DNA from 2 places in the Luteimonas sp. MC1895 genome. Region 2 is predicted to be linked to the other one. Evidence: predicted binding sites of a transcription regulator. Region 2 holds the regulator's gene; the other holds the start of a gene.
What was found. The regulator sigma-54, encoded in region 2, starts transcription at its own class of promoters, with help from an activator protein. The targets are predictions, from matches to a motif close to TGGCACGNGCNTTGC.
Positions count from the first base shown of each region.

Region 1 (15,401 bases), on a different contig from region 2:
CCGCGGTGCTGCCCGGTGTGCGCGAGGGCGGCCTCCAGCAGCACCCGGTCGAGACGCTCGCGGGCCTCGGCGTGGATGCCCTCGGCCTCGGCGGCCAGCCTGGCCATCGCCCAGTCGCGCAGGCCCGACTCCCAGCGGGCCTCGTGCCCGCCCGCCGCATCCGCAGCGTCGGGGCGCGCGGCCGCGTCGGCCACGCCCCAGGCCTCGCGCAGGTCCTCGCCTTCGACCACGTCACCCGGCGCCAGTGCGGCCAGGCGCCAGCACAGGTTCTCGAGCTCGCGCACGTTGCCTGGCCAGTCGTGGGCCTGCAGTCGTGCCAGCGCCTCGCGGGACAGGCGCTTGGCGGGCGCCTGGAAGCGCGCGGCCGCGCGCTGCAGGAAGCGCTCGGCCAGGCGGGGAATGTCGCCGCGGCGCTCGCGCAGCGACGGCAGGCACAGGCGCACCACGTCGAGGCGGTGCAGCAGGTCGGCGCGGAAGCCGCCCTCGCGCACCTTCGCCTCGAGGTCCTGGTGGGTCGCCGCGATCACCCGCACGTCGACCCGGATCAGCTCGCGCCCACCCACGCGGAAGAACTCGCCCTCGGCCAGCACCCGCAGCAGCCGCGTCTGCAGCGCCAGCGGCATGTCGCCGATCTCGTCCAGGAACAGCGTGCCGCCGTGGGCCTGCTCGAAGCGGCCGACGTGGCGGCGCCGGGCGCCGGTGAAGGCGCCGGCCTCGTGGCCGAACAGCTCGCTTTCCAGCAGCTCGGACGGAATGGCGGCGGTGTTGAGCGCGACGAACGGCGCGCGCGCGCGCGGCGACTCGCGGTGCAGCGCGCGCGCCACCAGCTCCTTGCCGGTGCCGGTCTCGCCGGTGACCAGCACCGACAGCGGCGCCTGCGCCAGGCGGCCGATGGCGCGGAACAGCTGCTGCATCGCCGGCGCGTCACCGACGAGGGCATCGTCCGACGCGCCTGCGGGGTCCGCGGTGCCGTCGGCGTCCGCGCCGGCCGTGCGCGCGGCATCGCCGCGCGCGTCGCCCAGCGCGCGCGCGGCCAGCGCGACGGCGTCGTCGAGGTCGAAGGGCTTGGACAGGAACTCCTGCGCGCCGCCGCGGAACGCACCGGCGGTGCTGGCCACGTCGGTGTGCGCGCTCATCACCACCACCGGCAGCGACGGCAGGCGGCGCTTGAGCGCGTCGAGCAGCGCCAGGCCGTCCTGGCCGGGCATGCGCACGTCGGTGAACAGCAGCTGCGGACGCGGACCGCCGCGGTCGAGGGTGGCGAGCACGTCGGCCGCCGTTTCGAAGCCGGTGACCGTGTAGCCCGCGTCGCGCAGCGCGGTGGCGAGTACGAAGCGCACCGCGCGGTCGTCGTCGACGACCCAGACGCGGGCGCCTTCAGCGCCGGGCATGGCCCGCCTCCTCCACGCCAATGCTCCGCGTGCCGGCATCGGCGTCGGCAGGCGCATCGCCCGCGGCCACCGCCGCATACGGCAGCAGCAGGGTGAACACCGTATGCCCGGGCCGCGAACGGAAGGCGATGCTGCCGCGGTGCTCGCGCGCCACCTGCTGCGCCATCGCCAGGCCGAGGCCGCTGCCGTCGGCGCGCCCGGAGACCAGCGGGACGAAGACCTGCCCGGCCAGCTCGTCGGGCACGCCGCGTCCGTCGTCGACGATGTCCAGGCGCAGCGCCAGCGCGTGCAGCTCGCTGCCGATGCGCACGCCACGCTCGGCGCGGGTGCGCAGCACCACCTCGCCGGAGCCGGCCTCGAGGGCATTGCGCACCAGGTTCCAGACCGCCTGCACCAGGCGGTCCGGATCGCCATCGAGCTCGGGCAGGCTGGGGTCGTAGTCGCGCACCAGCTTCACCGCCCAGCCGGCGTCGGCCTCGGCCAGGCGCAGCACGCGCTCGAGCACGGCATGGACGTTGAGCGGCGCGTGCGGCGTGGGCGGCGCCGGATCGAGCAGGCGCTCGACCAGCTGCGCCAGGCGGCCCACCTCGGAATCGATGAGTTCCAGCAGCTCCCGCGCCGAGGCGTCGTCCCCGGGGATCCGCCGACCGAGCAGCTGCGCCGCGCCCTTGAGGCCCGCCAGCGGGTTGCGCAGCTCGTGGGCGAGGCCCTTGAGCGCCGCCGACAGCGCGAGCGGCAGCGCCGCCAGCGGGTCGCCGCCGGGGAATTCATCGACCGGGTGCAGCTCGAGCAGCCAGCCGCCGCCATCGCGCGGCGTCAGCCAGGCCTCGGCGAAGCGCGGGGCCGCTCCGGGATACGACAGGGCGAGGCGCGGGAGGCGGATGACGCCGGAGGGCGCGACCGCCACCGCCGCGGCCAGTGCCTCGCCCTCGACTTCCAGCGCCGCCACGGGCAGGCCCGGCAGGCGTCGGAGCGAGACCCCGAGCCACTGCCCGCTGGCCACGTTCCCGGCCTCGACCACGCCTGCGCGCGAGACAGCGAACATCGGGGTGCTCAGCTGGTCGAACGCGGGGTCGAGGCGAGGCGTCATTGCACCAATCTAGTGCAAGGCCGGGCCGGCGAACAGGGCTTCAGCGCGACGCGGGTACCAGCAGCCCCACCTGGTCCGGCAGCGTCAGCGCATGCAGGATCCGCAGGTCTTCCGCGTCCAGCACGGTGCCGGCATCGCCGCGGAAGCGGAGGCGGAACGCACGGATGGTCGCCTCGCGGTGGGTGGTGTCGTAACCGACCTGCTCCAGCGCGCGCCTGGCATCGAATCCTTCCGGCGCCGGGGGCGCGTCGTCGGCCGGCCAGATGCCGAAGCCCGCCTCGGCCAGGCGCCGCCAAGGAAACAGCGGACCCGGGTCGATCTTGCGCGAAGGCGCCAGGTCGGAGTGCCCGATCACGTGGCTGGGCGGGATGCGCAGGCGCCCCGTGAGGTCCTCCAGCAGGCGCAGCAGCGCCTGCACCTGCGGCTCGGTGAAGGGCTCGCGGCCGTTGTTGTCGATCTCGATGCCGATCGAGGCGGAGTTGAGGTCGGTGATCGTGCCCCAGCGACCGCCACCGGCATGCCAGGCGCGATGGCCGTCGGCAACCAGCTGGTAGATCGCGCCGTCGTCGCCGACCAGGTAATGCGAACTGACCGGCCCGCCGCTGTTGCGCGTGCGCAGGGTGTGCAGGCTCTGCTCGACCGAATCCTGCTCGGTGTAATGAAGCACGATGACGACGGGGCGCCGTTCGTCGAAGTTGGGCGACGGCACCCAGGTCGCCATCGGGTTGCGTGGCGCCTGGTGGACGCAGGCGGAGAGGAGTGCAACGCAGAGCGCGACGGCGGCAAGCTTCTTCATGCATCGCATTGCACCCGGCGCGCCCGCGCGACGCAAGTGCGGACGCGGCCGCTCCGGGAAGGAGCGGCGCTGCAGCCGCACCGGCGGGCGCGTCAGATGGCGTAGTACATCTGGTATTCCAGCGGATGCACCGCGCCGCGGAAGGCGGTGACTTCCTTCATCTTCAGCGCGATGTAGGCGTCGATGAAGTCGTCGCTCATCACGCCGCCGGCCTTGAGGAACTCGCGGTCGGCGTCGAGCGCTTCCAGCGCCTGGTCGAGCGAGTGGCAGACGGTCGGGATGCCCTTGGCCTCTTCCGGCGGCAGGTCGTAGAGATCCTTGTCGCTGGGGCCGCCCGGGTCGATCTGGTTCTTGATGCCGTCCAGCCCCGCCATCATCAGCGCGGTGAAGATCAGGTAGCCCGAGTTCATCGGATCCGGGAAGCGGAACTCCACGCGGCGCGCCTTCGGGTTGGACACGTAGGGGATGCGGCAGGACGCCGAGCGGTTCGACGCCGAGTAGGCCAGCATCACCGGCGCCTCGAAGCCCGGCACCAGGCGCTTGTAGCTGTTGGTGCTGGAGTTGGCGAAGGCGTTGATCGCGCGCGCATGCTTGAACACGCCGCCGATGTACCACAGCGCGGTCTGGCTCAGGCCGCCGTAGCCGTCGCCGGTGAACAGGTTCACGCCGCCCTTGGCCAGCGACTGGTGCACGTGCATGCCGCTGCCGTTGTCGCCGACGATGGGCTTGGGCATGAAGGTGGCGGTCTTGCCGTTGCGGTGCGCGACGTTCTTCACGATGTACTTCATCGTCAGCAGTTCGTCGGCCTTCTGCACCAGCGAGCTGAACTTGGTGCCGATCTCGCACTGGCCGGCGTTGGCCACCTCGTGGTGGTGCACCTCGACCTCGATGCCGACCTGCTCGAGCGTCTTGCACATCTCGGCGCGGAGGTCGTGCAGCGAATCCAGCGGCGCCACCGGGAAGTAGCCGCCCTTGACGCCCGGACGGTAGCCGGTGTTGCCGCCGGCGTATTCGCGGCCGGAGTTCCACGCCGCTTCTTCCGAGTCGATGTGGAAGAAGGTGTGGCCCATCTCGTTGGCGTAGCGCACCGAGTCGAAGATGAAGAACTCCGGCTCGGGGCCGAAGAAGGCCTGCTCGGCGATGCCGCTGGCCTTGAGGTAGGCCTCGGCGCGGCGGGCGATGCCGCGCGGATCGCGGTTGTAGGCCTGCATCGTGGCCGGATCCAGCACGTCGCAGGTCAGGACCAGGGTCGGGTCGGCGGTGAACGGGTCGAGGAAGGCGGTGTCCGGGTCGGGCAGCAGGACCATGTCCGAGTTCTGGATGCCGCGCCAGCCGCCGATCGACGAGCCGTCGAACATCTTGCCGTCCTCGAACAGGCCGGGCTCGATGATCGACTTCGGATAGGTCACGTGGTGCTGCACGCCGCGCATGTCGGCAAAGCGCAGGTCGATGAATTCGACGCGGTGGTCGGTGATCAGCTTTTCGACGGTCTCGAAGGACATGGGGGCTCCGCTGGGATGGTGGCTGGTAGGCCCGGGCTTCCGGGCAGGTCGGACGGAAGGACGCAAGCGCCATGCCAGTCGCAAACCTTTGATTCAACTCGGGCCAGCAAGAATACGGGCGGGACAAAGCACCAGAAAGGTGCACCATTTCTAATGATTGCACCCGAATGATGCAACCTCGATCCGCTATGCTGCCGCGCTTCCGGCGCCGCGCACCGGCACCACCCGCGCCTCCACCACGGACCCACCGATGACCGACCCGCTGGCCGCCCTGCTCCTGGGCATCCTCGAAGGCCTGACCGAGTTCCTGCCGATCTCCAGCACCGGCCACCTGCTGATCGCCCAGCACTGGCTGGGCGCGCGCTCGGACTTCTTCAACATCGTGATCCAGGCCGGCGCGATCCTGGCGATCACCCTGGTGTTCCGCGAGCGCCTGGTGTCGCTGGCCACCGGCCTGGGCGAGGCGCGTAACCGCGACTACGCCATGAAGCTCGCGGTCGCCTTCCTGGTCACCGCCCTGGTCGGCCTGCCGGTGCGCCTGATGGGCTGGGAGCTTCCGGAGACGGTGACCCCCATCGCCTGGGCGCTGGTCATCGGCGGCGTCTGGATGATCGTGGCCGAGCGCGTGGCCGAGCGCCGCAGTCCGGACGGCACCAGCGTGACCTGGACGATCGCGGTACTCGTCGGCCTGGCCCAGGTGGTGGCGGGTGTCTTCCCGGGTACTTCGCGCTCGGCGGCGGCGATCTTCATCGCCATGCTCGCCGGCCTCAGCCGGCGCACCGCGGCGGCCGAGTTCGTGTTCCTGGTCGGCATCCCGACCATGTTCGCGGCCAGCGCCTGGACCTTCCTCGAGCTGGCAATGGACGGCGGGCTGGGCGGCGAAGCCTGGGCCGACGTCGCCATCGCCTTCGCGGCGGCCACGATCACCGGCTTCCTGGTGGTCAAATGGCTGCTCGGCTACATCGAGCACCACCGGTTCACCGGGTTCGCGGTGTACCGGATCCTGCTGGGCGCGGCCCTGCTGCTGTGGCTGCCCGCCGGCGATTGAGGCCCACGCAACCCCGTTCCCGCGCCTCGCGCGTTGACCCAGGTCCCTGCCCCGGAGCCACGCCATGAAGCCACTGCTCGCACTCGTCCTGCCCCTCGTGCTGGCGGCCTGTTCGCCCGGCACCGACGACGCCGCGACCATCGCGACGCCCGCGCCGGCCACGGCCCCGGCGGCGCCGGGCACGACGCCCGCTCCCGACCTCGCGGCCACGCTCGGCGCCTACCACTGGCAGCTCGACGCCGCGACCGCCGCCGATGGCAGCCGCATCGACGCCCTGTTCGCCAACACCGACGCCGCGCTGCAGCTCGACTTCAGCGATGGCCGGGTCTCGATCTCCAACGCCTGCAACCGCATGGGCGGCGACTTCAACCTCGGCGCCGACACCATCGCGGTCGGCACGATGATGAGCACCGAAATGGCCTGTGCCGAGCCACTGATGGCGATGGAGCGCGAAGCCCACACGCGCCTGTCGGGCAGCCATGCGCTCGCGCTGGACGATGGCGCGCCGCCGCGGCTTGCGTTGACCAATGGCCTGGGCGACCGCCTGGTCTTCATCGGCGCGCCGACCGCGCGCACCCGCCACGGCGCCGAACCCGAGCGCGTCTTCCTTGAAGTCGCCGCCGAGCGCGTCGACTGCCACCATCCGCTGATGCCCGGCCACCGCTGCCTGCAGGTGCGCGCGATCCGCTACGACGACGGCGGGATCAGGCAGGACAGCGGCGAATGGGGGCCGATGTACGAAGAGATCGAGGGCTTCGCGCACACGCCCGGCGTGCGCACGGTGCTGCGCCTGGACCGCTACCCGCGCAAGGACGTGCCGGCCGACGCATCGGCCGTGGTGCACGTGCTCGACATGGTGGTCGAGCAGGAGCAGGTGGCTGCCGCCGAATAGGCGGGGTCCGTCGCGGTCGCAGCTGTAGCTGCTCCCATAGGCGTCCGGGTGTGGGCGCGGGTCAGGCGTGCAGGCTGTAGCTGCCCCAGGTCGCGGCCTCGGCCAGCACGTGGCCCTGGATCGCGCGCAGCACGTCGCCGGCGGTGAACCGTTCCGGCAGCTCCAGGCGCGCCACGTCCAGCGCGAACACCCGGAAGAAGTAGCGGTGCTCGCGCAGGTCGTGCGCCGGCGGATACGGGCCGTCGTAACCCGCCCAGTCGCCGCCCATGTCTGCATCGCCGGCGAACCAGCCGGTGTAGTCGTTGAGGCCCTGGCGTGCGCCGTCCGGGCCGGGCGGCGTGCGCTTGCCGCCGCGGGTGACGCCATCGCTGCAGCTGCCGGCGGGGACCGCGGTGACCTGCGGCGGGATGTCGACCATCGCCCAGTGCACGAAGTCGCCGCGCGGATGCGCGACCGGAATCGCGACCTGGTCGTTGGCGACCAGCGCGGGATCGGTGGGCGCGTCGGTGTCGATGCACAGCAGCGCGAACGAACGCGTGCCGTCCGGCGCGCCGCCCCAGGACAGCTGCGGATTGCGGTTGCCGCCGAAGCCGCCGGGCGCGCCGAGGGCGAACTCCGCCGGGATCGGTTGGCCGTGGCCGAAGCTTGCGCTGCTGATGTGCATGGTCGTGCTCCTCGTGGTCAGGCGTCGGGGTAGCCCAGGCGGCGGGCCACCGGGGCCAGGGTGGCGAACGGCCCCGCCAGCAGGCCGGCATAGTCGCGCCAGCCGCCAGCCGGGAAGCGCGCGGCACCGAAGTAGCCGGGCGGCGGCTCGGACAATTCGAGTCCCAGGGCGTCGCGCAGGCGCGCCACGATCGCCACCGGGTCCTCGCTGACCTCGTCCAGGCGCAGCAGGTGGTGCGGCACCAGGTCCTGCTCGTGCAGGTCGGCCAGCTGCGCGAGCGCCCCGGCCAGCCATTCCGCCGCGACCTGCGGCGACGCCAGGGCGAACGGCGTCGAGGATCCGAACGCCAGCCAGTTCAGCAGCATGTCGCGAGGATCGCGGATCACCGCCAGCAGCCGCGCCTCGGGCAGCGCCTCGCGCAGCACCGCGGCATAGGCGTTGTCCCACCACAGCAGCCAGTCGATCACCGCGCCGTCCACGCCGCGCGCGGGCAGCGCACCGCGCCACGAGGCGGCGACCGCGGCCGGCGCCACGGCGCCCTTGGCGATCGCGACCGGGGTGGCGATGTTCTGCAAGGCGTCCGACGGTGGCCGGGCGCCGAAGCGGTCCGGGCGGAACGCGGGCACGGCGCCGGCCAGCAGGTCGGCCACGCGTTCGACCGGACTGCCGGGAAGACCGGCGAGGAAGACCACCTGCGAGGCGGCGGGGTCGGCCGCGGCCTGCTCCGGCCACGCGTCGCGCGCCGGCGACAGGGTCGGCAGCGGCACGCGCTCCGACGCCTGGCGCGCATTGAGCCGCTCCCAGCAGGCCAGCGCGGCCTTGCGGTCGCCGGCGTGGTGGTGGGCGACGCCCAGGCGCTGGCCCAGCAGCGCGTGGTCGCCCGGCGTGTCGGCCCGGGCCAGCAGTGCGTCCAGGCGTCGGGCGGCCTCGGCCGGATCACGCTCCAGCAGGCTGTCGGCGAGCTGCAGCTCGGCGCGCATGTGGCCGGGCGCGCGTTCCAGCAGCGCGCGCGCAACCGAATCGGCCTCGTCCTGGCGGCCTTCGCGGATGCGCAGGGCCAGCGCGGCGTCGAGCGCCTCCAGCGAGTCCGGCATGATCGAGCGCCAGCGTTCGACCAGCCCGGACGAGACCCGCGTGTCGCGCCATTCGAACATCAGGCGCGCGCGCCACAGGTCGTCGCTGTCGGGCGTGGTGGCGAGCGCGGCGTCCAGCGTGCGACGGGCGTCGTCGATGGCGCCCAGGCGGGCCCAGGCCGCCATGATCGCGGACAGCGTGCGCCCGTCGCGCGGGTCGGCGGCCAGCGCCGCGCGCAGCAATTCCAGCCCGCGCTCGGGCCGGCCCGCGGCCAGCTGCAGCTCGCCGGCGTGCCGGCGCAGTTCGGCGGTGGCCAGCGCCGGGTCGGACACCAGGGTCGCGAGCTCGTCGGCCGCCTCGGCCGTGCGGCCCTGGCGCTGCAGCAGCTCCGCGATCAGCAGCCGCACCATGCCGGCCGCCGGCGCGTGCTCGAGCAGGCTGCGGAAGGCCTGTTCGGCGAACGCGAAGTGGCCCTTCGTCATGTGCGCGATGCCCAGCGCGTGCAGCGCAACCACATCGTCGGGCGCGCGCTTCACCGAGTCGGACAGCAGGGCCAGGGCCTCGTCGACGCGGCCACGGCGCAGCGCCAGCGTGCCGGTCACGCCCTGCAGGGCCGGATCGTCCGGCGAGACGCGGGCGGCGAGCCGCGCCAGGCGCTCGGCCTCGTCCAGGTCGTTGCGGCCCATGGCCAGCTGGGCCTGCACGATGTAGGCGCCGAACGCGTTCGGGTTGTTGCCGATGGTGGCGTCCAGCGAGCGCGCCGCGCCCTCCACGTCGCGCTGGCCCAGCAGCAGCCCGGCGTGCTCGAGGTGCAGGGCGGCGTCGTCGGGCGCCAGCACCATCGCGCGCTCGATGGCCGCGCGGGCGCCCGTATCGTCGCCGCTGCTGCGCAGGGCCAGGGCGAGCAGGCGCTGGGCCTGGGCATCGTCCGGCGCGCTGCCGGCAAGGCGGCGGGCGGCGTCAACGGCGGCGGCGGTGTCGCCGCGGCGCAGCGCGTCGAGGATCTGGTCGTGCATCGAGTGGGTTCCTGCAGGCGCTGGGCGCGGAAAACCTCGATTGTAGCCCGCGCCTAATCCGCGCCCGCCAGGCGATCGACCACCCAGCGCTCGGCATAGCCCTCCAGCCGCGGGCCTTCGAGGAAGCCGCAGTGCCCGCCCCAGCGGGCGATCTCGAGGCTGGCGAGGTGCGGCAGCGAGAGGCGCGCGAAGTCGTCGACCGGGATCACCGGGTCGTCCGCGCTGGTCAGGATGGAGGCCGGCACGGCGAGGCCTGCCAGGCGGTCGCCGGCGATCGAGTAGCGGTCGAAGTAGGCGTCGAGGCTGCCGAAGTCGGTGTGCCGAAGCACCAGCCATTCGGTGAGCGCGCGCATGCGGAGGCGCAGCACGCGGTCGTCGAAGCCCACGCGCTCGGGAAACAGCTCGCGCTTGCGCACCAGCGAACGCCGCCAGCTCTGCTCGAAATGGCGCAGGTACAGCGGCAGCCCGCGCTCCATCGCCTCCATCGTGCGCGCGGGGTCCAGCACCGGGCAGACCGCGGCCACGGCGTCGACCTGCAGGCCGGCGGCCGGCGCGCGCAGCGCCAGGCGCAGGGCGAAATTGCCGCCGAGGGAATGGCCGGCCACCACCAGCCTCGGCCGCGGCATGCGCCGGGCGACATCGCTTGCGGCGTGCACCACTTCGTCGATGCGCGCGGAGTGGAAGATGTCGGGATTGAGGTGGTGGCTGCCGCCGTGGTCGCGAAAGTTCAGGCGGAACACGTCCCAGCCCCGGGCCAGGAAGCCCGCCGCCGCCAGGCAGACGTAGGCCGACTCCGCGCTGCCTTCCCAGCCGTGCAGCAGCAGGGCCATGCCCCGCGGCTCCGCGCCCGGGCGCGCCGTGTGCAGGCCGAGCAGGCGCACGCCGTCGCCGCCGTCGACGATGACCGGGCGGGTCTGCGCGCCGGCCTGCCCCAGCGCGGCCAGTCCGCGCCGGCGCCGCGGCGGGCTGCCCGCCAGCACCGACTGCAGGTGCGGGTTGCGCAGCCAGCGCGGCGGACGGTAGCCGCTGGCCGCGGCGGCGTTCACGGCGCGCGCAGCGCCTCGACGATGCGCTCGCGGGCCAGCTTCGCGATCCCCGCCCGGCCCTCGGCCGCGCCCGGCAGCACCGGTTCGAGGAAGACCACGTCGACCGTGCGCGGCGGCTCGCCGAGCAGGCGCAGGAAGTTCTGCAGGAAGTTCTCGCGCGTCTGGAACGCCACCGCGCGCTGGCCTTCGCCGGCGGCCCCGTAGCGCAGCGCCACCGGCTGCACCGGCACCCCGGCCTCGACCGCGGCGGTGAAGATGCGCGCGTGGAACGGCCCGACCTCGTCGCCGTCGCGGGTGCGGCCCTCGGGGAACACGCCCACCGAGCGCCCCTCGCCCAGCCGCAGGCGCATCGCCTCCAGCACGCCGCCCAGCGATTCCTGGCTGCCGCGCTGGTGGAAGATCGTGTCGCCGCGGCGGGCCATCCGGCCCACCACCGGCCAGCCCTCGATTTCCTGCTTGGCGACGAAGCCCATCATGCGCTGGCTGTGCAGCGCCGAGATGTCCATCCAGCTGACATGGTTGGCGACGAACAGGGTCGCGCCGGGCAGCGGCGTGCCGACGCGCCGCATGCGCATGCCGAAGACGCGCATCAGCCCGCCCTGCCAGAACTGCACGATCCGGCTGCGCAGGTCCCGGCCGCCCAGCGTGATCCGCTCGCTGGGCAGGGCCAGGCCGAGCATCACCAGCGGGAGGTGGATGAAGACATGCCAGAGCAGCATCGGCACGCGCAGGGCATAGCGGCCCGCGCGCGCCAGGCGGCCTCCGGCGGGCGCGGTGAGGACGATGGGGGAACGCATGCGCGAACGATACCGGATGGGGATCGCGCGCCGGTAGCGGCGCGAGCGCTCAGGCCGCGGGAACCACCGCGAGGGTGATGCGCGAGATGCAGGCCAGTCGGCCGCGCGCGTCCTCGATGCGGATCTCCCACACCTGGGTGCTGCGCCCGAGGTGCAGCGGCCTGGCGGTGCCGGTCACCCGGCCCTCGCGGACGGCGCGCACGTGGTTGGCGTTGATCTCGAGGCCGACGCAGACCTCGCCTTCGGCCACGCACATGTTGCCTGCGCTGCTGCCGAGGGTCTCGGCCAGCAGCACCGAGGCGCCGCCGTGGAGCAGGCCGTAGGGCTGCAGGGTGCGTGCGTCCACCGGCATGCCGGCGACGAGGTGGTCATGGCCGATGGCCAGGAATTCGATGCCCAGCGCCTCGATCGCCGTGCCCTTGGAGAGGGCGTTGAGCGCGGCCAGGTCGAGGCCGCGGCGGAAGATCGGGGTTTGGGGGGTCATGCCGGGCTCCGTGTCCCGGGCTGGCGCCGGGGGCGGGCCAGCCTAGGACCGGGTCCCCCCCGGGTCAATCGGTTCAGGCGAGACGGAAGCGGGTGAGCGGCTGGCTGCCCGGGGTGTAGCGGCGGCTGGCGGCGTAGCCGCTGCTGCTGCCATAGCCGGTGCCGAAGTCGCGGCTGCGGTAGCGCGGCGCGTGGACGAGCGGGCGGGCGGCGGCGGCGGCGGCGGCGCGGGCGGACGGGGCGGCGTTGGCGTCGGTGCGGTACATGGCGATCTCCATCGGGGGGTGTGTGGCTTGGTGTGTTGGTAAAGTACCACACCACACATCTACCGCAATAGGTCAAAGGTCACGCCTGCCCGTGCCGGAGGGTCCGGCCGACGAACGGTCGTCAGGGCGTCAGAGGATCGGGGCCAGGCCCGCGCCGAAGGCGGTGAAGATGCGCGTCAGGATCGCCTTGAGCCCGATCTGCACTTCGGGGAAGTCGCCCACCGGTTCGTGGCAGTCGCGGAACCGGGGATCACGCGGCGGCGGCGGCGCGGAACAGCCGGGACCGGGGCGGAACTCGTAGCTGGTCGCGTAGCGCGTGGGCCAGAGGTCGAACACCGGCAGCGACTCGGACACCTTGCCCAGCGAGTAGTCGAGCCCCGACAGGACCACCGGGCGGTCGCGCGGCGCGATCACCCAGGCATTGGCCGGCGCCATGTCGCGGCGGATGCTGTCGGCGAGCACGCGCGCGAACGCCCCGTCCTCGATCACCACCGCGCTCTCGGTGTTGTAGTCGTCGCCACGCGGATCGAAGTTGTGCGTGCCGACCACGCCGACGCGCTCGTCGACCACCAGCGACTTCGAATGCAGGCCGAAGCGCACGCCGCCGCGCTGCAGCGGCACGCGCTCGTGCGCCGAGAAGCCCGACCAGCGCAGCGCGGAATACTCGCGTTCCAGCGGCCGCGTGCGTGGTGCGCGGGAGCCGTCGGAGAGCGTCGTCGCCGACGGCGCCTGCGCCTGGCCATCGCCCAGGTCCACCGTGCCGGTCGCCTCGACGTCGATCGGCGCATCCTGCGGGAAGGGCTTGAACTCGTGGATCTCGAAGCCGAACTCGCGCAGGTGGCGGCGCTTGTACTTGTACGACAGCGCGTAGGTGATGAAGGCGTCGGTCGCGGCCAGGCTGTTGGTCGACACCAGCACCCGCGGGGCGTCCTCGCGCTGGTGCAGGCTGGCGAACAGGTCCTGGGCGCCCGGCGACAGCACCAGGTAGGGCGTCTGCAGGATCACTTCCTTGCGCGCGCCCTCGATCAGGTCGAGCAGGCCGCGCGTCGACGGCGCCACGCCCTCGTAATCGGCGCGGTGCTTTTCCGGCGGATCGGAGATGAAGTCGACCACGCCCACCGGCAGCGACTCCGCGGCCAGCGCCTCGACCAGCCAGGGGTCGTCGGCGTCGCGCGAGATGCGCTCCACCCGCTCCGGCAGTTCGAAGGGCGTGTGCGGCAGCGCGGGCACGCCGTCGCGCAGCAGCCGGCGGCCCACGTCGGCCAGGCCCGGCAGGCTCCGGGTCAGGCGCGCGCTCCAGTACTGCTCGAAGCTCGCGGCCATGTCGGCCACCGCGGGGCCGGCCAGGAACAGGTCGCGGTCGCGGAAGTTGTACCCGGGGTCCCAGTCGTAATAGCTGTCCTGGTAGTTGCGGCCGCCGGTGATGCCGACCAGGCCGTCGACCAGCAGCAGCTTGTTGTGCATGCGCTGGTTGAGCCGCCGCCAGCAGCATGCGGCCGCCAGCACGTACTGCGGATAGCTGATGCGCGCGCGCCCGAGCACCGGGTTGTAGATGCGCAGCTCGAAGTTGGCGTGCGCCCCGGCCAGCGCCGCCAGCGTGTCGACCTCGCGCAGCGCCGAAAGCTGGTCGACCAGCACCCGCACCTTGACCCCGCGGCGCGCGGCGGCCAGCAGCTCGTCGAGGAACAGGTGGCCGGCGTCGTCCTCGTCGAAGATGTAGGTCTGCAGGTCCACGCTCTGCTGCGCGGAGCGGATCAGGCTCAGCCGCGCCAGCAGGGCGTCCTGGCCATAGTCGAGGATCAGCGCGTGGTGGCGCGGCGCAGCCGGCGTACTGGCCGCCAGCGCCTCGCGGCCCAACGCGCGCAGCGCGGACGGCGATGCGCAGGCATCGTCACGCGCGCAGTCCACCAGCACCGGCTGCGCCTGCTTCGCGATGCGCGACGCGGCGGCGGCCTGTTCCGGCGAGAGGCTGGCGCAGGCGCCCGCGGCCAGCGCCCAGGCCAGCACCAGCATGCGCAGCAGCGGCTTCACTCTTCGCGGTCCTCCACCAGGATGCGCAGCTCGAAGCGGACCTTGCGCGCGACCACCACCGGCCAGCGGTTGATGCCGTACGCCGCGCGGTCGACCATGCCCGCCGCGCGCACCGGGCAGTCGCGGGCCGGTCGCGCGCACGCGGAGGCGGCGACCGTGAACGCCTCGCGCCGCTCCACATCGCGGATGCTGAGCAGGCCCGGCAGCTGGCCGCCGCGCGCGAGCAGCTCCGGTTCGAAGGGATCCGACAGGAAGGTGATCCAGGGATAGCGCCTGGCGTCGAAGAAGCCGGCGCCGCGGGTCATCTGGGTGCGGCGCGCGCTGTCGAGGATCTCCACGTCGGCCGCCGACAGCGACAGCCGCACCTGCTGGCGGCCATCCGGCAGCCGCGACACCTCTCCGTCAAAGACCGGGAACCGGCCGTCGATCACCTCGCCCCAGCGGGTGACCAGCTGGAAGCCCACCTGCGACGCGGCGGCATCGATGCCGCTTGCCCGGACCGGCGCTGCGCCCAGGACGAGCGCGACGAGGGACAGGCATGCCGGGACGCAGGAGGCACGGCTCACGGCCACCAGAAGTCGGCGAGGCTGGCGCCGCCGGGTTCCACCTCGACCGCCGCCGGCAGCCGCAGGTGCACGATCGAGCCCGGCGGCATCCCGCGGTAGTCGCCCGACTGGCCGCTGTGGAGCAGCGCCGCCAGCCGTTCGAGGCCCGGGTTGTGGCCGACCAGCATCAGCCGGCCGAGGTCGCGATGGCCATCGGCCAGGGCCGCCAGGGTGCCGGGCGTGGCCTCGTAGATCGCGGGCTCCAGGCGCTGGTCGACATAGCCGATCACCGCGAGCACGGCTTCCAGCGTCTCGCGCGTCCGTCGCGCCGGCGAGCACAGCACCAGGTCCGGCAGCAGGTGGTGCTCGAGCAGCCAGCGCCCGGCGGCCTCGGCCTCGGCCTGGCCCTCCGGCGACAGCGGCCGGTCGAGGTCGGCCTGCCCCGGCCCGGCCGCTTCGGCATGGGCGTGGCGCAGCAGCAGGATGTCCCGGGTATCGATGGCCATGATGTCGTTCTCCTTGCCGGGCCCGCCGCTCAGGGCTTGCCCAGCCATTTCAGCAGCGGGGCCCAGTCCGCCTGATGGTCGCGGACCTGGGCCGAACGGTAGTCGAACAGGCTGCGGCCCAGGCCCACCAGCAGCACATAGGCCTGGCTGTCGCGCAGCGTCGCGACCACCGGGTAGGGCCATTGGCCGAGCAGGTCGAGCGTGGCCTGCGAGGCATTCGTCCAGGGCTTCATGCGGTTGGCCACCAGGCCGAC
Region 1 covers NZ_JAEMDY010000004.1:73,140-88,540, reverse strand. Annotated here, with positions in the region: gene ntrC (nitrogen regulation protein NR(I)) at 1-1,391, opposite strand, end outside; gene JG616_RS10855 (ATP-binding protein) at 1,378-2,436, opposite strand; gene JG616_RS10850 (N-acetylmuramoyl-L-alanine amidase) at 2,522-3,277, opposite strand; gene glnA (type I glutamate--ammonia ligase) at 3,370-4,779, opposite strand; gene JG616_RS10840 (undecaprenyl-diphosphate phosphatase) at 5,030-5,827, shown strand; gene JG616_RS10835 (META and DUF4377 domain-containing protein) at 5,892-6,719, shown strand; gene JG616_RS10830 (YbhB/YbcL family Raf kinase inhibitor-like protein) at 6,781-7,383, opposite strand; gene JG616_RS10825 (tetratricopeptide repeat protein) at 7,401-9,473, opposite strand; gene JG616_RS10820 (alpha/beta fold hydrolase) at 9,527-10,519, opposite strand; gene JG616_RS10815 (lysophospholipid acyltransferase family protein) at 10,516-11,316, opposite strand; gene JG616_RS10810 (hotdog fold thioesterase) at 11,366-11,800, opposite strand; gene JG616_RS10805 (hypothetical protein) at 11,874-12,065, opposite strand; gene JG616_RS10800 (phospholipase D family protein) at 12,195-14,096, opposite strand; gene JG616_RS10795 (YceI family protein) at 14,093-14,662, opposite strand; gene JG616_RS10790 (histidine phosphatase family protein) at 14,659-15,147, opposite strand; gene JG616_RS10785 (ParA family protein) at 15,177-15,401, opposite strand, start outside.
Region 1: glnA (type I glutamate--ammonia ligase) is a predicted target of sigma-54. The motif match lies at 4,842-4,856, and genes of this name have one in related genera.

Region 2 (15,401 bases):
GATCGTCGCCTCGAAACGCCCGATCACCGCGGCGGCGAGGAAGGCCGTGGCGAGGTTCACGCCCAGCCAGACGATGCGTCCGCGCACGGCGCGCTTCACCGGCGAGAACAGGTCCTCGTCCTCGTCCAGGCCGGCGGCGCCCAGCGCCTGGTGCTCGGCCTGCTCGCGGATGATGTCGACCACGTCGTCGATGGTGATGCGGCCGAGCAGCACGTTGCCCTCGTCGACCACGGGCGCGGAGACCCAGTCGTGGTCGGAGAACTGCCGCGCGACGGACTCCGCCGACTCGCCGGCGTGGATCGCGGTGAGTTCGTCGTCGATCAGCTTGTTGACCGGGGCGCCCGGTTCGCTGGTGACCAGCTTCTGCAGCGCGACCCAGCCCAGCAGCTGGTGGCGGCGGTTGACCACGTACAGGTGGTCGGTGTTCTCGGGCAGCTCGCCGCGCAGGCGCAGGAAGCGCAGCACCACGTCGACCGTGGTGTCCGCGCGCACGGTCACCACGTCGGGGTTCATCAGGCGGCCGGCGGTGTCTTCCTCATAGGACAGCGCCTGCTCCAGGCGCTCGCGGTTCTCGCGGTCCATCGAGCGCAGGATCTGCCCGGTGACGGCCTCGGGCAGGTCCTCGACCAGGTCGGCGAGGTCGTCGATGTCGAGGTCTTCGACCGCGGCGACGATCTCGTCGGGATCCATGTCGGCGATCAGGCTTTCGCGCACCTCGTCGCCGACGTGCACCAGCACCTCGCCGTCGTCCTCGGCATCGACCAGGCCCCAGACCACCATCCGGCGGTCGGGCGGCAGCGATTCCAGCAGGTTGCCGATCTCGGCCGGCGCCAGCGTGTTGATCAGCCGGCGGACGGGGCCCAGGCGGCCGCTGTCGAGCGCATCCGACAGCAGTCGCAGCTGGCGCGCGGTCTTGTCGTGGCGGACGGCTTCGGCCATGGATCTTCCGGTGGGCGCGTCGCGCGACGGATGCGCGACAGGGTCAGGCGTTCATGCGCGCATTATCGCCCGCGCGCCCGGCGCTGCCCAGCCCGTGCGCTCGTTCAGCGGCGCAGTCGCGCGAGCATGCGGCGTGCCGCGCCGAGCACGCGGCTGGCGGGCGTCGCGTCGAGCTGCGCCTGCAGCGCGTGCAGTTCGCCATACAAGCGGCGCACGTGGCCGTCGCGGCGCGCGAGCAGCTCGTGCAGCGTGGCCATGTCGGACGCGTCCAGCTCGTGTCCGGCCGCGAGGTGGGGCGGCAGCGGGCGGTCGACGTAGACCGTCGAATGCGCGGGTGCGGCTTCGTCGGCGGGCCGCTCGCGCGTGTAGAAGTACAGGGCCACCGACCGGCGGCTGAGCGACTCCCTGCCCGCGGGCAGCCGGATCGTCGGAAAACCGTGCCAGCTGTGCTCGGTGGTCTCGAAGATCACGCAGCGGTTGTACGCCGGCGCGATCGCGACCACCTCGTCGTTCTCCGGATCATGCGGGTCGCGCCGCAGTTCCAGCGCACCGCCCCAGGCCGCGTCCCACTCCGGGTTGAGGTAGACGATCAGGTTCAGCCGTCGATGCCAGCCGGTGGCGGGGTGGTGGTTGAAGTCGATGTGGGTGTCGAGCGCCTGGCCATCGCGGTTGTCGTGCGTGCCGCCGCCGAAGTAGTCGGGGTCGTAGAGCAGCCCGTCGATGCCGGTCAGCCGTTCGATCAGGCCGAGGAAGGCCGGCGTCTGGATGCAGGCGTCGAGCGCCGCATACGCGCCGCCAAGGCCGCGGATGCGCTCCACCGTCGACTTCCCGCCGGCGACGCCGTCCTCGTTGAGGGCGTTGCCGCGATCGAAACCCGGGAAGCGCGCGAGCAGGTCGTGCACGAACGCAGGCGCGAAGAAGTCCTCGACCACGCAGTGGCGGAACGGGCGCGCGCCGATGAACCCGACGCGGATCGCATCCGCGTCGGCCACCACGTGCGGGGCGACCACGTCGCGCAGGGCGTCTGTGCGGCTCATGGTTCTCCGGTGCTCCGGGCAAGCCAGCGGGCGATGCCGGCGTGGTCGCGTGCGCGCAGCAGTTCCGTGAGGCGCGCGCGCAGGCCGGCCAGGTCCTGCGCCCGCACCGCCTGGCGCACTTCGAGCAGCGTGCCCGGATGCAGGCTGAACTCCTCGAGCCCGAGCGCGAGCAGCAGCGGGGTGAACACGGCATCGCCGGCCATCTCGCCGCAGACCGCCACCGGCTTGCCGTGCGCGCGGGCGGTGCCGATGACCTGGTGCAGCAGCAGCACGACCGCCGGATGCAGGGGGCTGTGCAGGTCGACCAGGGCATCGTTGCCGCGGTCCGCGGCCAGCAGGTACTGCACGAGGTCGTTGGTGCCGATCGACATGAAGTCGAGCAGGTCGATCATCGCCGGCAATGCGATCGCCGCGGCCGGGACCTCGATCATCGCGCCGAGCGGGATGCCCTCGGCGACCGCATGGCCTTCCCGGCGCAGGCGCGCGGCGACCGTGCGCAGCAGGCGGCGCGCCGCCAGCACCTCCTCGCGCTGCGCCACCATCGGCAGCAGGATGCGGATCGGCCCGTAGCCGGACGCGCGCAGGATCGCGCGCAGCTGGGTGGTGAACACGTCGCGCCGGCGCAGCGCCAGGCGCACGCCGCGCACGCCGAGCGCGGGATTGGGCTCGTAGGGCAGGGCCAGGCCGCTGCCGTCGGACTTGTCGGCGCCGACGTCGAGCGTGCGGATGGTCGCAGTGCGCCCGGTCATGCCCAGCACCAGGTCGCGGTAGGCGACGAACTGCTCCTCCTCCGACGGCAGCTCGTTGCGCTGCAGGAACAGGAACTCGGTGCGGTACAGCCCGACGCCCGCGGCGCCGAGCGCGTGCGCCTCGGCGACGTCCTCTCGCGTCTCGGCGTTCGCGTACAGGCGGATGTCGACGCCGTCGAGGGTGCGCGAGGGTTCGCGCCGCAGGCGGTGCAGCTGGCGGCGCTCGCGCTTGCCCTCGCGCACGCGCTCGCGGTGCGCGCGCAGGTCGTCGGCGTCCGGATCGACGATCACCAGGCCGGTGGCACCGTCGATCATCACCACGTCGCCGTCGTTGACCAGCGACAGCGCCTGCGGCGAACCGACCACCAGCGGCAGGTGCAGGCTGCGCGCCAGGATCGCGGTATGCGAAAGCATGCTGCCGCCCGCGGTCACGATGCCGAGCACGCCGCGCGCGTGCAGGCGTGCGACCTCGGACGGCGCCAGGCTGTCCGAGACCAGGATCTCGCCGGCCACGCCGGTGACCTGCGCATCGTGGCGGTGCAGCGCCGAGTGGATGCGGCCGATGACGTGGTCGATGTCCTCCACGCGGCTGCGGAAGTAGGGGTCGTCCATGCTTTCGAACACCGCCGCCAGGCGGTCGCGTTGCACGCGCAGCGCGAAGTCGGCGCCGTGCAGCTCGTTCGCGATAAGGCCGTCGAGGCCCTGCAGAAGTTCCGGGTCGTCAAGCAGCAGCGCGTGCAGGTCGAGGAACTCGCCGACCTCGTGCGCCAGCGCGCCGTGCAGGCGCGAGCGCAGGTCGCGCAGTTCCTCGCGCACCATGTCGATGGCCTCGTGCAGGCGCGCGACCTCGGCCGCGGCCTGCCCGGGCGCGATGCGCTCCTCGGCCACCTCCAGCGCGTGCGGCTGGCGCACGCGCGCGCGCCCGAGCGCGTTGCCCCGCGAGGCACCGTGGCCGGGGAACTGCCGGCGCATCAGCTGTCCTCGTCGAATCGCCGCTCGAACAGCGCGCTGACGGCCTCGGCGGCCGCGGCCTCGTCGGCGCCCTCGACACGCAGGGTCACCGCGGTGCCGGCGCCGGCGGCCAGAAGCATCACGCCCATGATGCTCTTGGCGTTGACCTCGCGTCCCTTGGCGGTCAGGGTCGCGTTGACGTCATGGCCCGACAGCAGCTGCACGAGCTTCGCGGTGGCGCGCGCGTGCAGGCCCAGCCGGTTGGAGACGACGAGTTCGCGTTCGATCATGGCCGGCGTGCCTCATGCGTCATCGTGCAGGACTCCGTTGCGCGCGCCAGCGGCAGCCACCGCCGGCAGCGCGTCGAGCGGAAGCTCGGGATAGTTCAGGACCCTCAGCAGCATCGGCAGGCTGAGCGCAGACACGCGCCGGACCGGGGTGCCGAGCTGCGCCAGGCGCGCGGCGAGGTTCGCCGGCGTGGCGCCATAGAGGTCGGTCAGCACCAGCACGCCTTCGCCGCCGTCGGCGCGGCGCAGCGCGGCGCTGGCGGCGGGCAGGGCGGCGGCGGGGTCGGCGTCGTAGGACATCTCGAACACCTCGACGCGGAGCGGCAGCGTGCCCAGCAGCCGGCCCGCCACCGCGGCGAGCGCGGTGCCGATACCCAGGTGCGTGACGAGCAGGATTCCGACGGCCATCGGGACAAATTAACAGAGCCGCATGACGGTCCGGAAGCACCGCGTGCGCGCGCGGCAACGTTTCCGGACTTCAGTCGAGTTCTCAGTCGAGTTCGCGGTGGTGCGTGGCGACCTCGTTCCAGCCCTGCCGGCGCGCGTGGGCGGCCGCGGCTTCGGCGAGGTAGACCGAGCGGTGGCGGCCGCCGGTGCAGCCGAAGGCGACGGTCACGTAGCTGCGCGTGGACGAGTCCATGCGCGGCAGCCAGGCATCGAGGAATGCGTTCACCTGGCGCAGGAACTCGCCGACGTCGGCCTGTTCGGGCGCTTCGAAGTAGTCGCGCACGGGGCCGTCGCGGCCCGACAGCGGGCGCAGCCGTGGGTCCCAGTGCGGATTGGGCAGGGCGCGCGCATCGAACACGAAGTCCGCGTCCGGCGGCAGTCCGCGCCGGTAGGCGAAGGATTCGAACAGCAGCGACAGCGACGAGTCCATCGCCAGGCCCAGTTCGGTCAGCACCCGGTGGCGCAGCTGGTGGACGTTGAGCTCGCTGGTGTCGATGGTGACGTCGGCCAGCTGGCGCAGCGGACGCAGCACCTGGCGCTCCAGCGCGATGGCGTCCGAGAGCGCCAGGCCCAGCCGCGTCAGCGGATGGCGGCGGCGGGTGTCGGCATAGCGCTTGAGCAGGACGTTGTCGGCGGTGTCGAAGAAGACCAGCTTCGGGTCGAAGCCCAGGGCGCCCACCGCCGACAGCCACTCGGGCAGGTTGGCGAGGTCGCCGCGGCTGCGCACGTCGATGCCCACGGCGAGCTTCTGCGAGGCGCGCTCGGGATGGGTGGCGCTGCGCACGAAGTCGGGCAGCAGCTCCGCCGGCAGGTTGTCGACGCAGTAGAAGTCGAGGTCCTCGAAGGTGTTGAGCGCGACGGTCTTGCCACTGCCCGACATGCCGCTGACGATGACCAGCGCATTACTGGCGGCGGTCGCGGTCGCGGTCGCGTCCGCGGGCGCGTCCGTGTTCGCGGGCGTGCTCATGCCGTGCCCCGTTCGAGGAAGTGCGAGTGGCGCGCGAGAAAGGCCGCGGCGGGATCGACGCCCTTGGCGCGCAGCATGTGCACGCGGGTGGCGGCTTCGGTCAGGACCGCCAGGTTGCGGCCGGGCATCACCGGCAAGGTGATCATCGGCACGTCGAGTTCGAGCACGCGCCGCGAGCCGAGGTCGCCGGTCAGCCGCACCATGCCGCTGGCATCGCTCGATTCGCGGCTGTCCTCGGGGCGCGCCAGGTGCACGATCAGGCGCAGGTACTTGTTCCGCTTCACCGCGGTGTCACCGAACATCTCGCGGATGTTGAGCACGCCGAGGCCGCGCAGTTCGAGCAGGTCCTGCAGCAGCTCGGGACAGGTGCCATCGAGCACGTCCGGCGCGATCTGCGCGAACTCCGGCGCATCGTCGGCGACCAGCCGGTGTCCGCGGGTCACCAGCTCCAACGCGAGCTCGCTCTTGCCGGTGCCGGATTCGCCGGTGATCAGCACGCCGATGGAGTAGATCTCCATGAACACCCCGTGCAGGGTGGTGCGACGTGCGAGGGCGCCGGCCAGGTGGTACTGCAGCACGCTGTAGAGCTCGTGGCCGCGGCGCGGCGAGGACCACAGCGCGATGCCCGATTCCTCGGCCATCTCGATCAGGTCCTCGGGGCAGGACTGGCCTTTGCTCACCACCAGCGCCAGCGGCCCGAACTGCAGGATCTTCTCCAGCGTCTCCCAGCGCTGCCGCGGCTCCAGGCCGTCCAGCCAGGCCAGCTCCTCGGTCCCGAGGATCTGCACCTTGTTGGGATAGATGATGTTGAGGTAGCCGGCCAGCGAGGGCCGGCGGGCCACGGTATCGACCGCCTCGAGCTGGCGGGCGGCACCGGACTGGCCGGCGACCCAGCGCAGCGCGAGGCGCTCGCGCAGCTGTTCGTAGAGTTCGCGGGCGGTGATCGCGGCGTTCATGCGCTCACGTCGAGGCGCAGCAGCAGCGCGCGCAGCGCGGTGATGTCGCGGGCGGCGCGGACCGCGTCGCGGAAGCCGGGGTCGGCGAACTGGCCGGCGAGCTCGGACAGCGTGTCCAGGTGCTGCTGCGCATGGCCCTGCGGCACCGCCATCGCGAACACCAGGTCGACCGGCTGGCCGTCGTGGGCGCGGAAGTCGACCGGCGCGGCCAGCCGCAGGAAGGCCGCCACCGGAACGCGGCAGGCGGCGGTATGGCAGTGCGGGATGGCCACCCCACGGCCGATGGAGGTGCTGCCGATGGCCTCGCGTGCGCGCAGGCCGTCGGCGATCGCCTGGGTCCAGTCCGGCGAGCCGCCGCTGAGCAGGCGGGCGGCCGCGTCCAGCACCTGGTCGCGCCCGCCCGGCTCCACGACCTGCACGATGCGCGCGGCCGTGAGCAGGTCGGTATACGGCATGACGTCGTGCTTCCGTCGCGGCCGCGGGTCAGCCGAACTCGCCGTCGCGCACCGGGTTCCCGCCGCGGCGGTGCTGGTCGATCATCTTCTTCTTCTCCTTCACCAGCATCCGGTCGAGCTTGTCGGCCAGGAGATCGATCGCCGCGTACATGTCGACCGCGCGCGCATCGGCGTGCAGGGTCTTGCCGCCCACGCTGAGCGTGGCCTCGGCGACATGGTCGGGCTTGTCCAGGCTCAGCTGGGTGCGGACCTGCAGCGGCGGATCGTAGAGCCGCGAAAGCCGGCCAAGCTTGGTCTCGACGTAGTCGCGCAGCGCGGGCGTGACATCCATCTGCTGGCCGTGGGTCTCGATGAGCATCGCAAACCTCCTCTCTCGTGGGGTCCACAGCATCGCCCATGGCGATGTCGCGGTTGTCACGGACAGGTTAACCCAGCCCCCGGAGGCCGGGAAGCGGCGGGGCGGTGCTCAGGCGATGCGCACGCGGTCGTGCGATGAAGGGATGTTCAGGGCTTCGCGGTATTTCGCCACGGTGCGCCTCGCGACCGGCACGCCGCCGTCCTTGAGGCGTTCGGCCAGGCGCGCGTCGGACAGCGGCTTGCGCGGGTCCTCGGCCTCGACCAGGCGGCGGATCATGTCCTGGATCGCGGTGCTCGAGGCCTCGCCGCCGCCGCCGGTGTCGATGCCCGAGGCGAAGAACGCGCGCAGCGGCATCGTGCCGCGCGGCGTGTGCACGTACTTGCGCGCCACCGCGCGCGAGACGGTGGACTCGTGCATGCCGATCTGCGCAGCCACCTCGCGCAGGGTCAGCGGGCGCAGCGCCTTGTCGCCGAACTCGAGGAAGCCCGACTGCTCGCGCACCAGGCAGTGCACCACCTTGAGCAGGGTCTCGCCGCGCGCCTCGATGTTCTTCAGCAGCCAGCGCGCCTCCTGCAGCCGGCCGCGCAGGTAGCCGGCGTCGGCCCCGGCCGCGTGCTGCAGCATCTGCTCGTAGCCGCGGTGGATGGTCAGGCTGGAATGGCGGCCGCCGGCCAGCGCCACCTTCCACATGCCGCCCTGGCGGGTGATGACGCAGTCGGGCACGACGTAGGTGTCCTGCGGCATGCCGCCGATGCGTGCGCCGGGGCGCGGGTCGAGTCCGCGGATCAGGTGCAGGGCGGTGACCGCGTCTTCCAGGCTGCAGCCAAGCGCGTCGGCCATTCCGGCTTCGCCCAGCCGCGCAAGCCGTTCGATCAGCGTCGACACCGCGCGCCGCGCGATGCCGCGCCCGGGCGTGTCGCCGGGCAGCGCGTCGAGCTGCAGCAGCAGGCACTCGCCGAGGTCGCGCGCGCCGACGCCGGTCGGGTCCAGGCCCTGGACGCGGCGCAGGACCAGCGCGATCTCGGCCTCGCTGCAGTCCAGTTCCGGCGCCAGCGCTTCGGCGATGGCCGCCAGCGGCTCGCGCAGGTAGCCGTCGTCGTCGATGGCATCGACCAGCGTTTCGCCGATGGCAAGTTCGCGCGGGGAAAGATGGCTGAGGTTGAGCTGCCAGGTGAGGTGGTCGCGCAGGGTTTCCGACTGGGCGATGCGTTCGGACGCGTCGCCATCGGGATCCTCGCCGCCGCCGCGCCCGCTCTCGGCCCAGGCCACGTCGCGGTGGTCGTCCCACGGGTCCTCGTGGGCCCCGGTGCGTTCCTCGTGTCGCGTCTCCGCGGATTCGCCATCCGTGCCCGGCGGATCGCCAGGCGTCGGAACCGGCGCCGAGTCGTCCCACTCCAGCAGGGGGTTGCTCTCGACCGCGTCGCTGATCTCGGCCTCGAGCTCGGGCATCGACAGCTGGAGCATGTGCAGGGCCTGGCGCAGCTGTGGCGTCAGTACCAGTTGCTGTCCCAGCGATGTCTGAAGGCGAGGCTTCACGACGTTCCCCTGTCGACGGGGACGTGCCCCCGGCTCACAGCCGGAAGGAATCCCCGAGGTAGACCCGGCGCACGTCCGGATTGGCCAGCAGCGCGTCCGGAGCCCCCTGCGCGAGCACGCCACCATCACTGAGGATATACGCGCGGTCGCAAATGCCCAAGGTCTCGCGCACGTTGTGGTCGGTGATCAGCACGCCGATGCCGCGGTTCTTGAGGTGGCGCACGATGCGCTGGATCTCGCCGACCGAGATCGGATCGACGCCGGCGAAGGGTTCGTCGAGCAGGATCAGCCGCGGGCGCGCGGCCAGCGCGCGCGCGATCTCGACCCGGCGGCGCTCGCCGCCGGAGAGGCTGGCACCGGCCTGGCCGGCGACGTGCGCCACCTGCAGCTCGTCCATCAGCGACGCGAGTTCGGTCTCGCGCCCCTTGCGGTCCAGGTCCTCGCGCAGCTCGAGCACCAGCATGATGTTGTCGGCCACGCTCAGCTTGCGGAACACCGACGGTTCCTGCGGCAGGTAGCCGACGCCGAGGCGCGCGCGGCGATACATCGGCTCGCCGGTGATGTCGCGGCCGTCGAGCACGATGCGGCCGGCGTCGGCCGGCACCAGGCCGACGATCATGTAGAAGCAGGTGGTCTTGCCCGCGCCGTTGGGGCCGAGCAGGCCGACGACCTCGCCGGCGTCGAGGGTCAGCCCGAACTCGCGCACGACCTCGCGCTGCCGGTAGCTCTTGCGCAGCCCCTCGGCGACCAGCATCAGTTGCCGCCCTGGCCGCCGGTGCTGGCCCCCTTGGGCAGGATGCGGGTGCGGATCTGCTGGCCGTCCTGGCCGCCGCCCTGCACGCGGCCGGTGGCCATGTTGTAGACGATGCGGCCGCCGGCCATGGTGCCGCGGCCGGGCTGGTTGAGCTCGGCATTGCCGGTAAAGACCACGGTCTCGGTCTGCAGGTCGTAGTCGACGTTGCTGGCGCTGGCGTCGATCGAGCCGCCGTCGTCGAGCTCCTGGGTCAGGCGCACGGGCGCGCCGGTGAGGATCACGCGCTGGATGTCGCCGCCGCCGCGGCGGACGTCGGCCTTGGCCGCGCGCACGTCGAGCGTGCCCTGGACGATGCGCACGTTGCCGGCGAACACGCAGGGGCCGCCGTCGTCGGCGAGCATGCAGTCCTGGGTGTTGGACGTCAGGTCCATCGGCTGGTTGCGGTCGCTCGACTTCGCCCACGCGGACGGGGCGGCCAGGGCCGCGGCCAGGGCGAGGAGCGTCGTGAGGCTAGCGGCGCGTGGGGACATAGCGGGTCTGGACCTTGGAAGTGAGCTGGAAGCGCTTGCCGGCCAGGTCGGCTTCCATGCCCGTGCCCTGCATTGTAGTGCCGGGCTGGGTGATGGTCACGGCGGCATCGGTGCGTGCGCGACGCTGCTCCGGGAAGACCTGCAGGGCGTCGGTTTCCATGCGCATGGCCCGGCCGCCGGCCGGGTCGGAGACGGCGACGACGCTGCCGTCGAGCCGCATCTCGCTGCTGTCGGCGCTGATCCAGCCGGCGTCGCCGCGCAGGTCCCAGTAGTACTCGCCGCCTTCCTCGGGCAGCAGGAACACGGGTTCGCGCAGCGACAGGGTTTCATCGGCGGGGTCGCGCTGCAGCCAGGGCGCGCGGAGGGTGAAGGCTTCCTGCCCGCGGCTGTCGAGCGACACCAGTTCGAAGTCCTCGAGCACGTAGTCGGAGCGGTCGCTGGTGGCCAGGGCGTCCGGCTCGTCGGCGCCCTGGCGCCAGGCCGACCAGCCGCTGGCGATGGCGGCCACCAGCAACACCAGGATCAGCGCACCGCGCCAGTTCACTGGCCTGCTCCGGCCGCGTCGGCAGCGATGCCGGCGTCGCCGCGTGCCGCCAGCACGAGGTCGCAGAATTCGCGCGCCGCGCCCGCGCCGCCGCCAAGCGACGACTGCCAGTGGACGCTGGCCAGGATCGCAGGATGCGCATCGGCGGGCGCCGCGGCCAGGCCGGCGGCGGCAAGCACCGCGAGGTCGGTCAGGTCGTCGCCCATGAACGACACCGCGTCGGCGTCCAGGCCCAGGCGCGTGCGCAGCCCTTCGACGAAGGCGAGCTTGTCCTTGACGCCGGTATGCACCTCGACGCCGAGGTCGCGCGCGCGGATCTCGGCCGCCGCGCTGCTGCGCGCGGTGATGAAGGCCACCGCGATGCCGGCGCGGCGCAGCAGCGAGATGCCGAGGCCGTCGTGGACATGGAAGGACTTGCTCTCGGTGCCGTCGCTGGCGATATGCAGGCGCCCGTCGGTCAGGGTGCCGTCGACGTCGAAGCAGGCCAGGCGGATGCGCGCGGCGCGCGCGCGCAGTTCGGGAGGCGGGGAGGGCGGGTAGGCGGGGCGCATGAACGCGGGATCACACCACGCGTGCGCGCAACAGGTCGTGAATGTTCAGGGCGCCAACCACGCGGCCCCCGTCGTCCACGACCACGAGGCCGCCGATCTTGTGCGCCTCCATCAGCTGCGCCGCCTCGACCGCAAGCGCGTCGGCGCCGATGGTGCGCGGGCTGCGCGTCATCACGTCGGCGATCGGCGCGGTGCGCACGTCGATGCCCGCGTCCAGGCTGCGGCGCAGGTCGCCGTCGGTGTAGAGGCCCAGCAGGCGGCCGTCGTCGTCGACGACGGCGGTCATGCCGAGCATCTTGCGGCTGATCTCGGCCAGGGCCTCGCTCACGGTCGCGCTGGCCGGCACGCGCGGCACGGCATCGCCGGTGTGCATGACGTCGGCGATGTGCAGCAGCAGGCGGCGTCCGAGCGCGCCGGCCGGGTGCGAGCGCGCGAAGTCGTCGGCGGTGAAGCCGCGCGCCTCGAGCAGGGCCACCGCCAGCGCGTCGCCCATGGCGAGCGAGGCCGTGGTGCTCGCGGTCGGTGCCAGGTGCAGCGGGCAGGCCTCCGCCGGCACGCTGACGTCGAGGTGCACGGCGGCCGCGCGCGCCAGCGTGGAGCCGGGGCGGCCGGTCATCGACACCAGCGCGTTGCCCTGGCGCTTGAGCACCGGGAGCAGCTGCAGCACCTCGTCGGATTCGCCCGAGTAGGAGAGCGCGAGGACCACGTCGGCGTCGGTGACCATGCCCAGGTCGCCGTGCCCGGCCTCGCCCGGATGGACGTAGAACGCCGGCGTGCCGGTGGAGGCGAGGGTGGCGGCGATCTTGCGCGCGACATGGCCGGACTTGCCCATGCCGGTGCAGACCACCCGGCCGCCGCAGGCCAGGAGCAGGGCGCAGGCGCGCGAGAAGTCGCCGTCGATGCGGGCCGCGACGGCGGCCAGGCCCTGGCATTCGATCTCGAAGACCCGCTGGCCGCTGGCCGCGAAGTCGGGCGCGCTGGCGGGGTGGTCGTTGCTTCCGGGCATACCGGGCCGGACCCTTTTCCGTTAGGCTAACCGGTTCATCTTACGCGGATTTCTCCCCGCTCCCCCGGTTTTCCAGGGCGGCCGGGAGGCCGCCTCATGTGCCCTTCATGACCTGGACGAGCCGCCTTGGACGCAGACACCATCCGTAAACTCATCGAGCAGGGGCTGCCTGGCGCCGAGGTCGACGTGCGTGGCGACGACGGCGTGCACTTCGAGGCCGTCGTGGTCCACCCGGACTTCGCCGGCCGGCTGCCGCTGGCGCGCCACCGCATGGTTTACGCCACCCTGGGCGCGCTGATGGGCAACGAGATCCACGCGCTCGCGCTGCGCACCCTGACCCCCGACGAGCACCGGCCCGCCTGATGCAGAAGATCGCGGTGGTTGGCGGCGTGGCCCTCGAGGGCGACGTCCGCGTCTCCGGCGCCAAGAACGCCGTCCTGCCCATCCTGTGCGCGACCCTGCTGGCCGACGAGCCGGTGGAGATCGGCAACGTCCCGCACCTGCATGACGTGGTGACCACGGCGCGGGTGCTGGACGGCCTCGGTGCCGCGGTCACGCATGACGCGGACGGGAGCCACGTGCTCGTCGATCCGCGCGGCGTCGACAGCCACGTCGCCCCCTACGAACTGGTGCGCACGATGCGCGCGTCGGTGCTGGTGCTCGGTCCGCTGGTCGCCAGGCACGGTGCGGCCGAGGTCGCGCTGCCGGGTGGCTGTGCGATCGGGTCGCGCCCGGTCGACCTGCACATCCGCGCGCTCGAGGCGCTCGGCGCGCGCATCACCGTCGAGCACGGCTTCATCAACGCCCGCGCGGGTCGCCTGCGCGGCGGCCATGTCGTCTTCGACATGGTGAGCGTGGGCGCGACCGAGAACGTGCTGATGGCCGCGACCCTGGCCCAGGGCACCACGGTGATCGACAACGCCGCGCGCGAGCCGGAAATCGTCGACCTCGCCGACTGCCTGCTGGCGATGGGCGCCGACATCGAGGGCGCGGGCAGTTCGCGCATCGTCGTGCACGGCGTCGACCGGCTGCATGGCGCGCGCCACGAGGTGGTGGCCGATCGCATCGAGGCCGGGACCTTTCTGGTGGCCGGCGCCATCACCGGTGGCCGCGTGACCATCACCCACGCGCGTCCGGACACCATGGACGCGGTGCTCGAGCGGCTAACCGCGGCTGGCGCCGACATCGGCATCGAAGGCGACCGCATCACCGTCGACATGCGTGGCCGCCGTCCGCGCGCGGTGGACATCAGCACCGCACCGCATCCGGCGTTCCCCACCGACATGCAGGCGCAGTTCATGGCGATGAACTGCATCGCCGAGGGCGTGGCGACCATCGACGAGACGATCTTCGAAAACCGCTTCATGCACGTCAACGAGCTGATGCGGCTGGGTGCGGACATCCACATCGAGGGACACCGCGCAACGGTCACCGGCGTCGAGCGCCTGAGCGGCGCGCCGGTCATGGCCACCGACCTGCGGGCCTCGGCCTCGCTGATCCTGGCCGGGCTGGTGGCCGAGGGCGAGACGGTCATCGACCGCATCTACCACCTCGACCGCGGCTACGAGCACATCGAGCGCAAGCTGTCCGGGCTCGGCGCCAGGATCAGCCGGATCGACTGACCGCGGGCCGGTCGCCCGCGGTCGACCGCGGTCAGTTGACCGCGGTGAGCTTCAGGTCGATGTGGTCCTTGCCGTCGCGACGCTGCAGCACGCGCGCCGGCACCGGCAGGCCATCCACCACCCAGGCGATGATTTCGCGCTTGCCGTCGCGACGCACCACGCGGGTGGCGGCATGCGACTTGTCGCCGACCTGGATCTGTTCGGTCCCTTCGACCTGGAAGCGCTGGCGCTTGACGCGCCCGTCCTCCACGAGGCGGTAGTCGAGCGGCTTGCCTGCGGCGACGTCCCGCACCAGCACGAGGTTCATCAGCATGCCGTCCAGGTCGCCGGTGCGCAGCTTGACCGGACCCGCGCGATCTTCCTTGACGTCACCGGTCCAGCGCGCTTCGCCCTGCTGCCAGTCGTAGTCGGCGGTGACGCTCTTGCGCTTGACCAGCATCGCGGCCAGCCCGCTCGTGCCCCGCTGGCTGTCCACGCTCTTCAGCGGGCGCCACTGGTCGCCTTCGACCTCGAACACCGTGCTCTGGGCCAGCTCCGCGCCCATGCCGCCGATGTCGATGCGGTATTCCCAGCGGTCCTTGCCGGCGCTGGCCAGGCTCATCTTCGCCGTCGCCTGCATGCCCATGTAGTTCGCCTGGTAGTCGGCGCTGAAGGGCTTGATCGCAAGCGCCGGCGCGGAGGCCAGCGCGAGCAGGGCGATCGCGGCGGTAGCCGCGACGCGGCGGCGGAACAACGTGGTGTCCAACATCTAGTGAGCTCCTTCGTATGCGACCAGGCGCAGGTCGATGGCGTCTTCGCCGTTCTCGCGCTGCAGGATCCGGATGGGCGTGGGCACGCCACGCGCCACCCAGAAGATGGTTTCATCATTGCCGCCATTGGTCCGTGAAACACGCATGGCGTCGTACGAGAGGCCGTCGACCTCGACGTACTCGGTGGCGTCGGCCACGGCGTACTGGTGGTCGCGCACGCGGCCACCATCGACGAAGCGATAGCGGAGCGCGCGTCCCGGCGCGGCGTCGCGCACGATGGCAAGGTTGATCAGCAGTCCGCTCTTGTCGCCTGCGCGCAGCGCGACCGGCTGGCGGCGTGCGTCCTTGAGGTCGCCGCTCCACTGCGCGACGCTGGACGTCCAGTCGTACACGCCCTCGATGTGCCGGCCCATGAACAGCGCCTTGCGGCGCGTGTCCTGGCGCAGCGGCCGGTAGTCGCCGCCGGCCTCGTCGAAAACGGTGCCCTGGTCGATGTCCAGCCGGACCCAGCGCGCCAGGCCCCGGTTGCCGGTGACGTCGAGGTCGATCCGCCACAGCCTGCCTTCGCGTGCCAGCCGCATGGTCGCGGTGCCTGCCTGCTTTCCACCGTTCCATGCGTCGTAGGTGGCGACGAACGGTGTCAGCACGGGCTGCGGATCCGCGGCCTCGCTGGCAGCCGCCGCCGGGGCGCCGGGCACGCTGCCGCCCGCTTGCGCCGGCTGCTGCACGGCCGACATCGTCCCGCCGGCGGCCAGCGCGGGCAGGACGGTGAGCGCGGCAACGAGCGCCGTGGACAGGAGGCGGGGGGCGGTGTTCATACCGCCGGGATCATGACAACAGGCGGTTGGCTGCCAGCTGAAGAGGTGCGCCCAGTGGCCTGCCGTCGAGCTCGACGGCATCGTCGCGCAGGGTGATGCGACCGGCGCAGAGCAGCTGCAGGCTGCCCACGAGCAGCGGATGTTC
Region 2 covers NZ_JAEMDY010000001.1:1,125,222-1,140,622, forward strand. Annotated here, with positions in the region: gene mgtE (magnesium transporter) at 1-939, opposite strand, end outside; gene JG616_RS04955 (2OG-Fe(II) oxygenase) at 1,044-1,976, opposite strand; gene ptsP (phosphoenolpyruvate--protein phosphotransferase) at 1,973-3,697, opposite strand; gene JG616_RS04965 (HPr family phosphocarrier protein) at 3,697-3,966, opposite strand; gene JG616_RS04970 (PTS fructose IIA subunit family protein) at 3,979-4,371, opposite strand; gene rapZ (RNase adapter RapZ) at 4,454-5,377, opposite strand; gene hprK (HPr(Ser) kinase/phosphatase) at 5,374-6,333, opposite strand; gene JG616_RS04985 (PTS sugar transporter subunit IIA) at 6,330-6,788, opposite strand; gene raiA (ribosome-associated translation inhibitor RaiA) at 6,817-7,146, opposite strand; gene JG616_RS04995 (RNA polymerase factor sigma-54) at 7,255-8,682, opposite strand; gene lptB (LPS export ABC transporter ATP-binding protein) at 8,717-9,436, opposite strand; gene lptA (lipopolysaccharide transport periplasmic protein LptA) at 9,436-9,966, opposite strand; gene lptC (LPS export ABC transporter periplasmic protein LptC) at 9,947-10,510, opposite strand; gene JG616_RS05015 (phenylphosphate carboxylase subunit delta) at 10,507-11,061, opposite strand; gene JG616_RS05020 (KpsF/GutQ family sugar-phosphate isomerase) at 11,072-12,067, opposite strand; gene JG616_RS05025 (BolA/IbaG family iron-sulfur metabolism protein) at 12,194-12,430, shown strand; gene murA (UDP-N-acetylglucosamine 1-carboxyvinyltransferase) at 12,430-13,689, shown strand; gene JG616_RS05035 (DUF3108 domain-containing protein) at 13,721-14,437, opposite strand; gene JG616_RS05040 (DUF3108 domain-containing protein) at 14,438-15,256, opposite strand; gene purN (phosphoribosylglycinamide formyltransferase) at 15,267-15,401, opposite strand, start outside.